DNA from 2 places in the Prauserella oleivorans genome. Region 2 is predicted to be linked to the other one. Evidence: riboswitches for the same ligand, from Rfam matches in the RefSeq annotation. Region 2 holds a riboswitch; the other holds the start of a gene.
The links. A riboswitch is a leader RNA that binds a small molecule or an ion and turns the genes downstream of it on or off. The one in region 2 is predicted to bind S-adenosylmethionine.
Positions count from the first base shown of each region.

Region 1: another riboswitch for S-adenosylmethionine. It lies ahead of ACFSZT_RS10365 (methionine ABC transporter ATP-binding protein); the one in region 2 lies ahead of thrC (threonine synthase).

Region 1 covers NZ_JBHUNT010000001.1:2,082,398-2,088,261, forward strand. The annotation lists gene ACFSZT_RS10350 (TatD family hydrolase) at 1-153, shown strand, start outside; gene ACFSZT_RS10355 (transglycosylase family protein) at 476-1,843, shown strand; gene rsmA (16S rRNA (adenine(1518)-N(6)/adenine(1519)-N(6))-dimethyltransferase RsmA) at 1,920-2,771, shown strand; SAM riboswitch class I at 2,824-2,919, shown strand; gene ACFSZT_RS10365 (methionine ABC transporter ATP-binding protein) at 3,106-4,113, shown strand; gene ACFSZT_RS10370 (4-(cytidine 5'-diphospho)-2-C-methyl-D-erythritol kinase) at 4,183-5,151, shown strand; gene ACFSZT_RS10375 (hypothetical protein) at 5,148-5,363, shown strand; gene ACFSZT_RS10380 (ABC-F family ATP-binding cassette domain-containing protein) at 5,367-5,864, shown strand, end outside.
Region 2 covers NZ_JBHUNT010000001.1:4,639,177-4,645,040, forward strand. The annotation lists gene ACFSZT_RS22805 (DUF6346 domain-containing protein) at 1-1,190, opposite strand, end outside; gene ACFSZT_RS22810 (VOC family protein) at 1,174-1,554, opposite strand; gene ACFSZT_RS22815 (hypothetical protein) at 1,568-1,738, opposite strand; gene rpsT (30S ribosomal protein S20) at 2,039-2,299, shown strand; gene holA (DNA polymerase III subunit delta) at 2,592-3,572, opposite strand; SAM riboswitch class I at 3,682-3,814, shown strand; gene thrC (threonine synthase) at 3,828-5,090, shown strand; gene ACFSZT_RS22835 (ComEC/Rec2 family competence protein) at 5,126-5,864, opposite strand, start outside.

The DNA of each region.
Region 1 (5,864 bases), 2.6 Mb from region 2:
CCGTTCCGGGGCAGGCCCAACGAGCCGTACTGCGCGGCCTACACCGTGCACGGCCTCGCCGAACTCCGGGGCGAACCGGTGGAGGACGTCGCGAATGCCGTCCGGGCCAACGCCGAACGCGTCTTCCGATTGCCCAGCGTCACCTCGGGTTGAACGGACTGCGACAAAGGTGGAGACCTGTCCGTCATTCGACTCAGTGATCAAGCTCACGAGATTGCAGGGGGTGTTTGCGCAACCCCTAGGGGGTTCGTTACGGTCCCGTGACCGTGCTGGATGGTGGTTCGGACGAGCCGCCAACTGGTTGGCCCACAGTCACGTCGGTGTACGTCGGGGTGATGTCCTCCGGGACGTCAAGGGGCGGCGCTGACTGCGGGAGTCCTGGCCATGCGTGAAAGGGATTGACCCTGTGACTGGTAGCTACGGGCGCGCTGACGCGGGTCTCGACGCCTCGCCGAGATCCGGCGGCTCGACAGCCCTGCTCGACCGGCCGTACGACCTGGAGTTCTCGTCCGACCCCCGGGTGACCCGGGGCGACGTTCTCGCCGTGCTCGGCCCCGACGCCGACGACCTGATGGCCGAGGCGAACGTCGACGTCGACGAGCTCATCCGGCTCATCAACGCCGAGACGACCATGCTCCCCGCCATCGTCGTCCCCGACGAGGCGGCCGCCGACCGCACCGCGGAGGCCGACGAGGAGCCCGAGGACGGTCTCGCCACCGCGGTCAAGACGTGGAAGAAGCGTTTTCTCAAGGGCACCGTCCTCGCCGTGATGATGACGCTCACCGGTGGCGGTGCCGCGGCGCTCGCGATGAACAAGAGCGTCACGCTCGATGTCGACGGCGAGAAGCAGACCGTCCGCAGCTTCGGTGACACCGTCGGCGAGGTCCTCTCCGACGCGGGCATCTCGGTCGGCGCGCACGACGCCCTCTCGCCCTCCCCGCAGGCCGAGGTCGGCGACGGTGGGGTCATCAAGCTGGAGCGCGGCCGCCACCTCAACCTGATCGTCGACGGCGAGCAGCGCGAGTCCTGGGTCCGCGCCACCACCGTCGGCGAGGCGCTGACACAGCTCGGCCTCGACGAGCTCAACCAGAAGGGCACCTGGTTCTCCACGCCGGTCAACGGCGAGGTGCCGCTGGAGGGCATGACCCTCGAGGTGAAGACGCTCAAGCACATCACCCTCTTCGACGGCGGCAACGCCCCGCGAGAGCTGACCACCAACGCCGTCACGGCGAAGGAGCTCCTGCGCGAGCTCAACCTCAGCCTGGGCCCCGAGGACGAGATCGACGGCGGCCTGGAGCTCCGGCTCCTCGACGGTGCCGAGGTGCACATCAGCCGCACCGGCGTCTCCGTGGTGAACGAGACGGAGATCATCGAGCCGGAGGTCCGCTACGTCGAGGACCCCGAGCTCGAAGAGGGCAAGGAGATCGTCGAGGAAGAGGGCGTTCCCGGCGAGAAGATCGTCACCTACCGCGTCACCAAGAAGAACGACCGCGAGATCGCCCGCGAGGAGCTGTCGAGCAAGGTCGTCAAGGAGGCGAAGGAGAAGGTCGTGCGGGTCGGCACCAAGGAGCCGCCGCAGCCGGTCATCTCCGACGGTGCGGTGTGGGACCGCCTCGCCGAGTGCGAGTCCGGCGGCAACTGGGCCACCAACACCGGCAACGGCTACTACGGTGGCCTGCAGTTCGACAAGAGCACCTGGGACGCCTACGGCGGCGACGCCTACGCCGCCTACCCGCACCAGGCCAGCCGCGAGCAGCAGATCGCCATCGCCACCAAGGTCCGCGACGACCGCGGTGGGTACGGCGCCTGGCCGTCGTGCTCGTCGCAGCTTGGCCTCTCGTAACCAGCTCCGCCGCGCGCCGCGCCCCGACCACCACCCCTGGTCGAGGCGGGGCGCGCCGCTGTGCTGAACTCGGAAGGTGACCGCCGAGACGCCGAGCCTGCTCGGGCCCGCCGAGATCCGGGGGCTTGCCGCCGAACTCGACGTGCGCCCCACGAAGAAGCTCGGGCAGAACTTCGTGCACGACGCCAACACGGTGCGCCGCATCGTCGAGCTCGCCGACGTCGGTGCCGATGACGTCGTGCTGGAGGTCGGCCCCGGGCTCGGGTCGCTGACGCTCGGCCTGCTCGGTTCCGGTGCGCGCGTCGTGGCCGTGGAGATCGACCAGGTGCTCGCCGGGCGGCTGCCCGAGACCGTGCGAGCCCACGCGCCCGCGGCGGCGGACCGGCTGGCCGTCGTCGCCGACGACGCGCTGCGCCTGCGGGCCACCGACCTCGACGTGGCTCCGGACGCGCTCGTCGCCAACCTGCCGTACAACGTCGCCGTGCCGGTGGTGCTCCACCTGCTCGGCGAGCTGCCGTCGCTGCGGCGGGCGCTCGTCATGGTCCAGACCGAGGTGGCCGACCGCATGGCCGCCGCTCCCGGCAGCCGCGTCTACGGCGTGCCGAGCGTGAAGCTGGCGTGGTACGGCACCGCGCGCAAGGTCGCCGCCGTGCCGAGGTCGGTGTTCTGGCCGGTGCCGAACGTCGACTCGTCGCTCGTCGCCTTCGAGCGCGGGCAACCTCGGGAAGGTGTGGACCGCGACCGCGTGTTCGCGCTCGTCGACGCGGCTTTCTCCCAGCGGCGGAAGACTCTGCGTGCCGCACTGGCCGGGTGGGCCGGTTCGGCCGTTCGCGCCGGCGAGCTCCTCGCCGCGGCGGGGATCGATCCACGCACGCGCGGGGAACAGCTCGGCATCGAGGACTACGTCGCCATCGCGGCGAACGTGTGATCTGTACCCACCGGCTTGCTTTCGCGTGTCCGGTTCGGGTGTACTTTATGGGCATCCATCCCGAGCGACCGAGAGACCTGGCTCGACGACGTCGCAGCAACCGCCCGCGGTGATCGCGGGAAGGTGCTAACGCCAGGACCGATGGAGGATCCTGTGTACCGCTCGCGACTGCTCACGAAGCGCCGAGTCGTCGATCAAGGCCGCCGCACGGTCAGTGCGTGTTGTCGCCACCGCGCCGCTTCCTGATCCGACTCAGTACCACCTTTCGTCACCTTCCAGCGCCCGTCCTGGTCCGGACGTGTGTCGCTGCGACTCGAGCTGTCTTGGAGCCTTCGTGATCACCGTCGACAACGTGAGCAAGTCGTTCCCCGGTCGTGCCGGTGCGCCCGTGCACGCCCTGCGCGAGGTGAGCCTCGACGTGGGCGCGGGCGCGCTGTACGGCGTGGTCGGCGCCGAGGGCGCCGGCAAGTCGACGCTGGCCCGGTGCGTCGCGCTGCAGGAACGGCCGGACCGCGGTGCCGTGCGGTACGACGGCATCAACCTCACGGCGCTCGAGGGTCGCAAACTCCGGGAGGCGCGCAGCCAGGTCGGTGTGGTCGACCCGAAACTGCGGCCGGAGCGCACCGTGGCGGGCAACGTCGCCGCGCCGCTCGAGCGCCTCGGAGTGGACGCGCCCCGCCGCCGTCAGCGGGTGGGCACGTTGCTCGACCTCATCGGGCTCAGCCGCGCGGCCGCCCAGCTGCCCGCCGAGCTGACGCCGGGACAACAACGCCGGGTCGCCGTGGCCCGGGCGCTCGCCACGGCACCTGCCGTGCTGCTGGCCGACGACCCGACCGGCGGCGTCGACGCCGAAGAGAGCGGCGCGGTGCTGTCGGTGCTCGATCGCGCCCGCGCCGAGTTCGGGGCGACCGTTCTCGTCACCACGCCCGACCCGGCGGTGGTGCGGCGCGTGTGCGACGACGTCGCCCTGCTCGAGCGCGGCTCGGTGGTGGAGAGCGGCAACCTGCTGGGGCTGCTCGGCAAGCACGGCAGCCGGATCGCGGACGAGCTGCTGCCCGTCATCACGACCTCCCGCGCCGAGGCCGCTCAGTACGACGTCGCGGTGGACGTGGTGCTCGTCGGCTTCGCGGCCGTCGGCGCCCTGCTTCCGGAGGCCGCGAGCCGGTTCGACGTCGAGCTCGCCACCATCGGCGGTGGCCTGACCCGCTTCGGTGACACGCCGGTCGCGAGGTTCCGCCTCGGTGTGCGGGGGCAGCGCGCCGACGCGGCGCTGGCGTGGATCGCCGAGCGCGGCGCCCACGTCACGCACACCCTGTGCGGCCTGCGCAACGTGGCCGCCTGACCAGCCGTCCGAGGGCGACATCGGAGCTGGTCGCGCGCCGCTGGTGATACCGCCAAGTAGGCTTGGGACGTGCTCGCCGTCGTACCTCCGCCCGTGACCGTCAAGGTGCCCTCCAAGATCAACGTGCACCTGTCGGTCGGTGAGGCGCGCAAGGACGGCTACCACGAGCTCACGACGATCTTCCAGGCTCTGTCGCTGAGCGACGAGGTGACCGTCGCCGCCGCCGAGGAACCCGGCCTGGAGGTGCACGGCGAAGGGGCCAAGGTCGTGCCGACCGGCGAGAACAACCTCGCCTGGCGCGCCGTCCACGCGCTCGCCGAGCACGTCGGCCGTCCGGCGGCCGACCTCGCCAAGGTCCGGATCGTGCTGCGCAAGGGCATCCCCGTGGCCGGTGGCATGGCGGGCGGCAGCGCCGACGCGGCCGCCACCCTGGTCGGGCTGGCAGCGCTGTGGAAGCTCGACCTCGGCCGCGACGAGCTCGCCCACGTCGCCGCCACGCTCGGCAGCGACGTCCCGTTCGCCCTCTACGGCGGCACCGCGCTGGGCACCGGCCGGGGCGAGGAGCTGGTGCCCGTGCTGTCGCGGCACGTCTTCCACTGGGTTCTGGCGTTCGACCAACGCGGGCTGTCCACGCCCCGGGTGTACGGCGAGCTCGACCGGCTGCGCAGTGCGGGCGACCCGCCGCGCGTCGGTTCGCACGCGCCCGTCGTCGAGGCGCTGGCCTCGGGCGATCCGCACCGGCTCGCGCCGCTGCTCGGCAACGACCTGCAGGCCGCCGCGGTGTCGCTGCGGCCGAACCTCCGGCGCACACTGCGGGCGGGAGTCGACGCGGGCGCGCTCGCGGGCGTGGTGTCCGGGTCCGGTCCGACCTGTGCGTTCCTGTGCGAGGACGCCGACACGGCGCTGCGCGTGTCCGCGCGCCTGGCCGGCGCGGGTGTGTGCCGTACGGTGCGGGTCGCTCACGGGCCCGTGCCCGGCGCCCGTGTGGTCGATGGGGACGATTCACCACACGATCCGGTGCCGCGGGTGCACGCGTGAGGCTCGCCGCCGTGCTGTGCGGCGACCTGGTGACGGCCACGCCGGTACGGGCGGAATACGAGCCCGCCGGCGGGGCGTTTGCCGAACGCGTGCACGCCGAGCCGTTCCGCGCCGGCGAGGGCATGCGGGCCGCGTCGGGCGGTCCTGTCACCATCGACGATGCGACCGCCGTGGTCGCCGAACGATCCCGAGTCGTGGAGAGGTTTGTCTAGCGGATGGCCAATCTGGTCAATCTCGAGTCGGTCAGCAAGTCCTACGGCGAGCGCATGCTGCTCGACGGCGTCTCGCTCGGCGTGGGGGAGGGCGAGCGCATCGGGGTCGTCGGCCTCAACGGTGGTGGCAAAACCACGTTGCTGGAGGTGCTCGCCGGGCTGACCCCACCCGACAGCGGCCGCGTCAGCCGGGTCCGCGACCTGCGGATGGGCGTGGTGACGCAGCGTACCGACCTGCCCGAGGCAAGCACGGTCCGTGACGTCGTGCTGGCGGACTTCGCCGCCGAGCACGAGTGGGCCTCCGACGCGCGTGTGCGCTCCATTGTGGATGGACTGGGTATCTCGGCGATCGGCCTCGACACACCCACCGCCACGCTCTCCGGCGGGGAACGCAGGCGGGTCGCGCTGGCCGCCGTGTTGGTGGCCGAGCTCGACCTCGTCGTGCTCGACGAGCCCACCAACCATCTGGACATCGAGGGCGTTCGCTGGCTGGCCGAGCAT
Region 2 (5,864 bases):
GTGGTTCCGCCCGTCTTGCGGGGCCGTTCGTAATGCCGCTCCAGCAGGCGAGCGAGCCGGCGCACCCTGGTGTCGACCGTCAGCAGCAGGATCGCGGCGAGCACGGCGAGCAGAACGGCGTCGCGCGCTCCCGCCAGTGACACCACAAGAGGCGCGCCGTCCGGCGGCTGGTTCCACCACCGGATGGCCGCCCAGATCGCCAAGGCCAGCACGCCGGCACCAACGCCGTAGGACACGACGACGCGAACGCGTTCGCCCGAGCGCATCGACCGCAGGCGGTCAGCCACACGCTTCTCGGGCGAGCCCTTGCCGGGCAGGTTGCGGCCGAGGTACTCCGGTCCGTATCTCAGAACCCGCGCGGCATCGGTCCGGACCGCCCGTGCCATCCCGAAGAGCAGCAGCCCCAGGACGGCACCGAGGATCACGACGGCGATCGCGGGGACGTCCACCAGCCACGCCCGTTCGAGCTGCGGCCAGGGCGAGGCGAAGGTCAACGCCCGCGGCGCGTCGAAGCGAGGGATCGTCGCGAACAGCCAATACCCCACGGCCAGGCCACACCAACCCGCCAACCCGTACAGCCGCAGCGCGATCGGCAACAGACCCACGGCCGCGCGATCACGCCGGTCCAGCGGCCACTGGGCCTCCATTCGCCGCGCGGCCTTGCGTTGCTCGGCCGCGCGCGTGCGCACCTGGGGCGGCGGCGGTTCGGCCGCCGTGCGGGATCGGGGCCGCAGCAGCCGGTAGGTCGACACGAGCGCGCCGATGCCCGCGGCCACGACGGCCACACCACCCAGGATGAGTACCGGCACCCGCACCTGCGACCAGGCGGCGCTGTCGTTGCGGCCGAGGTAGGCCTGCCCACGGCCGTCCGGGCTGTCCAGATACACGGGCACGGAACGCCCCGTGTCCGCCGGCGACAACTGACCGGCGGGAAACTCGCGCACCTCGACGCCGCCATCGTCCCAGCGCACCTGCGCCGTGCACCGGTACGTGGTGCCGAGCCCGTCGAGACCGATCGGGCCCTGCTCCGCACAGTGCTGCACGCTCGCCGTGCCGACGCGGTCCACCTCGGGCCCACCGCCGTACAGCACGCGACTCAGTGTCGCCACGAGCAGCAGCCCGAGCACCAGCACCAACCACCAGACCGCGGCGCGGACCAGGCGCCCCCGAGCCTCAGTCGCCGCGGACATCGACGCGCAACGGGTGGTCGGCGGGAATCTCCACGAGCACGATGCGGGTGCCGTCCGGATCGCGGATCCAGGCCTCGTCCAGACCCCACGGCTCGCGCTGTGGCCCGCGCTCGGGCTCGACGCCCTTCTCGCGCAGCTCGGCGAGCGTCGCGGGCAGGTCCCGGACCTGCAACCACAGCGCCATGTCCGGGGTGGCGCCGGCCTTGCCGGTGCCCACCACCTCGAGGAACCCGCCGCCGAGGAAGAACACCGTGCCACCGGGGAACTGGCGGTAGACGGCGAGCCCGAGCGTGTCCCGGTAGAACGCCGTCGTCAGCTCGGGGTCGCGGGGATGCAGCAGCACGCGGCTACTCAGCACGTCCATGGCCCATACCGTCTCATGTGAACGCGATCATCCGCTGCCCCGGCACGGCCACCCGGGCCATGGCATGTTGACCGGTCCATTCCGTGCTGGTCGTCCGGCGCCAGACCGTCGTCGCCCTGCCCACCAGCACCCGCCCGGCTGCCCGTTCCCGCGGCCGCACCACGCCGGCACCGACGGAACGCACACCGGAACCCGGCGGTGCTCCCCACCATTCGAACCCCGTTCCACCCAGTCCGTCGCGGCGGGTCAGCCGACGCGGACGGTGTCCGTTCCGCGACCACCATTGCCGCCAGGCCCCGCTCCGGCACCGCACCCGGTCACCTGGGCTTTCCCCGTCGGACCTGCCGACCTGGGCCCGGTGACCGATTGTTATGCTTTCCAGCTGTTGCCGTATGGCATTCCGCCAGGGAGGAAGACCGGCCGAGCCGGTGCCATGACGAATGCGGCAGCGAGGATCCCGCCGAACAGATGAAGGAGCGCCCGCGTGGCCAACATCAAGTCCCAGATGAAGCGCATCAAGACCAACGAGAAGCGCCGGCAGCGCAACCAGGCCGTCAAGTCGGCGGTGAAGACCTCGATCCGCAAGTTCCGCGAGGCGGCGGAGGCCGGCGACAAGGAAAAGGCTATCGAGCTGCAGCGTGAGGCCGCCCGCAAGCTCGACAAGGCCGCGAGCAAGGGCGTGATCCACAAGAACCAGGCCGCGAACAAGAAGTCGGCCATGGCCCAGCGCCTGAACAAGCTCTGATCGTCGAATCGTTCACGAAGCCCCGGTGACCACGGTCTCCGGGGCTTCGTCGTACCAGACCCGGGCCATCGCCCTGGACGTCCATCCGGCGCTGGTGCGTCCGCGTGACCTGCCCCGGTCGCGTCTGACCAGCGTGCCAGGGTCACACAGGGTGAGCGGGACGCAGCGGCAGTCGCGTCGTTCGACCGGGTCGGAACCTGGACCGAGACCCGGATTCGCCCGTCCGGATCGCGTCCCGGGCGCGACGGCTACGGCGGGCCGACGGGCCCCGGTCACGACGGCCCCGGCAGCGCTAGCGCCGTTGCCTGGCGGCCGCGATCTCGAGCACGGCACGTTCGAGTGCGTAGTCGGGGTCGGCTGCCGCGCCCTTCACCTCGGCGTTGACGCGGGCGACGATGCGCATGGCGTCGGCGAGCGGGCCCGCGCTCCAGCCGCGTGCCTGCCCTTGCGCCTTGCGGATCTTCCACGGCGGCATCCCGAGTTCGCCCGCCAGCTGGTTCGGGTTGCCACGGCCGGCAGCCGACACCCGCGCGGTGGTGCGCACGGCATCGGCCAGCGCGTCGGCGATCAACACGTGCGGCACGCCGATCTGCTGTGCCCACCGCAGCGACTCCAGCGCGGCCGCCCGGTCTCCGGCGACCGCCTTCTCCGCGACGAGGAAGCCGGTGACATCGGCCTTGCCTCGGTGGTAGCGCCGGACGGCATCCTCGTCGACCTTGCCCCCGGAGTCCGCGACGAGCTGAGCAGCCGCGGACGCGAGTTCCCGCAGATCGGAGCCCACGGCGTCGACGAGGGCGGCCACGCCCGCGGCGTCGATCCGGCCACCTGCGCGGCGCACCTCGTTGCGGACGAAAGCCTCCCGCTCGGCGGGCTTGGTGATCTTCTCGCACTCGGTCACCACTGCCCCTGCCTTGCGCAAGGCACTCGGCAGCGACTTCGCGGCCTTGCTCCGCCCACCACCGGAGTGGACGACGACGAGCACGACGCCGTCCGCGGGGTCCTTCACGTACGACAGGACGGCGTCCGCGAGCTCCTGCGAGATGTCCTGCGCGTGCTCGAGCACGATCACCCGCCCCTCGCTGAACAGCGACGGGCTGACCAACTCGGCGAGCTCCGGCGGCGTGATGTCGGACACGCGCATCCGCGTCAGTTCGGCGGTGTCGTCGGCCAGCCGCGACGAGTCCAGCGCCGCGCGGACAGCGCGCTCGACGAGCAGTTCCTCGTCTCCGAGCACGAGCTGCAGTGGCGCGGGGGTGGTGGCTGGCGCGGTCACGTCTCGATCCTGCCACGGTGATGTGGAGCGCATGGCCATGGCACTCCGTGATCGCCATGCCGTAATGTGGGGCCCGACGCCGCGCAGGACGCGGCGGACAACCGAATACCGCTCATCCAGAGGGGCAGAGGGAACGGCCCGATGAAGCCCCGGCAACCGGCGTCAGCCTGTCATCTCGATTCCGCGAGGTAGCTGACGACCACGGTGCCAATTCCGACCCGTGCCAGCGGGGCAGATGAGGAAAGGAACCTCGCGATGACTGCAGCCCTTGAAACCTCCACCAAGCGCACCGTGGACCTCGGTCCCGCCGTCGAGCTGGTGTCGAAGGAAGAGGGGCACCGACAGCCTCTGGCTCCCGAGTTCGTGTCCGCCGAGGACTTCTCGCCGCTCGAGGTCGCCTACGACTTCGGCCGGGTCCGCCGGGAGGACATCGAGTCGGGTCCGCGCAACATCTGGCGCTACAAGAAGCTGCTGCCCGTTCCCTCCAATGTCGAGGAGATCCCGAACACCGAGCCTGGCTGTACCCGGCTGATCCGTGCCGACCGGCTCGCGAAGGCTCTCGGTGTCAAGCGCGTCTGGGTCAAGGACGACACCGGCAACCCGACGCACTCGTTCAAGGACCGCGTGGTCGCCGTCGCGCTGGCCGCGGCGCGCGAGTTCGGTTTCGACACCCTGGCCTGTCCGTCGACGGGCAACCTCGCTAACGCCGTCGCCGCCGCGGCCGCCCGCGCCGGCTGGCAGTCGGTGGTGCTCATCCCGTCCTCGCTGGAACGCGCGAAGATCCTCACCACGGCCGTATACGACGGCGCCCTCATCGCCGTCGACGGTAACTACGACGACGTCAACCGGCTGGCCACGCAGCTCGCCGCCGAGCACGAGACGTGGGCGTTCGTCAACGTCAACGTTCGCCCGTACTACTCGGAGGGCTCCAAGACCCTGGGCTTCGAGGTCGCCGAGCAGCTCGGCTGGCGGCTGCCGGAGCAGATCGTGGTGCCGATCGCGTCCGGTTCGCAGCTGACCAAGGTCGACAAGGGCTTCCGTGAGCTCGGCCAGCTGGGCCTGGTGGAGGAGACCCCGTACAAGGTGTTCGGCGCACAGGCCACCGGGTGCTCCCCCGTGTCCTCGGCCTTCCGCGCGGGCCACGACGTGGTGCAGCCGGTCAAACCGGACACCATCGCCCGTTCCCTCGCCATCGGCAACCCCGCCGACGGTCCGTACGTGCTGGACACGGTGAACCGGACGGGCGGCGCGATCGAGGACGTCACCGACGAGGAGGTCGTCGAAGGCATCCGGCTGCTGGCCCGGACCGAGGGCATCTTCACCGAGACCGCGGGCGGTGTCACCGTCGCGACGACGAAGAAGCTCATCGAAACCGGCAAGCTCGACCCGGACGCCGAGACGGTGCTGCTCATCACCGGTGACGGCCTGAAGACACTCGACGCCGTCGAGGGTCGGATCGGTCCGAAGGCGACGGTGCCGCCGTCCGCCGATGCCGTACGGCAGGTGCTCGGCTCCTGAGCTCCTCCGGTGCTCGCGCCGGAGTTTGTAGGCTGTCAGCGGCCGGGCCCGCGCCGGACGACGACGGGACCCTGCTCACCTGCCACCACCGCGGTGTCGCCGCTCGTGTCGGTGCGTGCGACGAGCGCGCCACCCTGCGACAGTGTCCGTAGGGTCGTGGGGTTCGGGTGGCCGTAGGTGTTGTCGGCACCCACGCTCACCAGCGCCACCCTGGGCCCGACCGCGGCGAGGAACCGCGGCAACGTGAAGCGGCTGCCGTGGTGCGGCACCTTCAGGATCTCGGCGCGCACATCGGCGCCGCTGCTGAGCAGGTCGCCCTGGGCTGTCAGCTCGACGTCGCCCGTCAGCAGCACCCGTCCGGCAGGCGTGTCCGCCCTGAGCACCACGGACGTGTTGTTGATTCCGGTTCCTTCCTCCTCCTCTCCGACCTGGACCGGCGCAACGTAGTGCGGCCCCAGCACGTGGAGCGTGAGCGACGGCCAGTCGAGCCGTTGTCCCACGTGCAGCTCGACCAGCGGTACGCCGTGTGCGGCGGCCTCCTCGACCACCTCGCGCCACGCCCACGCGGGCGTCCTGCCCGCACCGACGGCGACCGCGCCGACGGCACGTCCCTCGAACACCGACGCCAAGCCGCCGACGTGGTCGGCGTGCAGGTGGCTCAGAACCACCAGCGGCACGCGCTCGATCCCCAGGTGGTCCAAGCATCGATCGAGCACACCCGGCTCGGGACCGGTGTCGACGACCACCGCACGGCCCTCCTCGCCGGTCGACAGG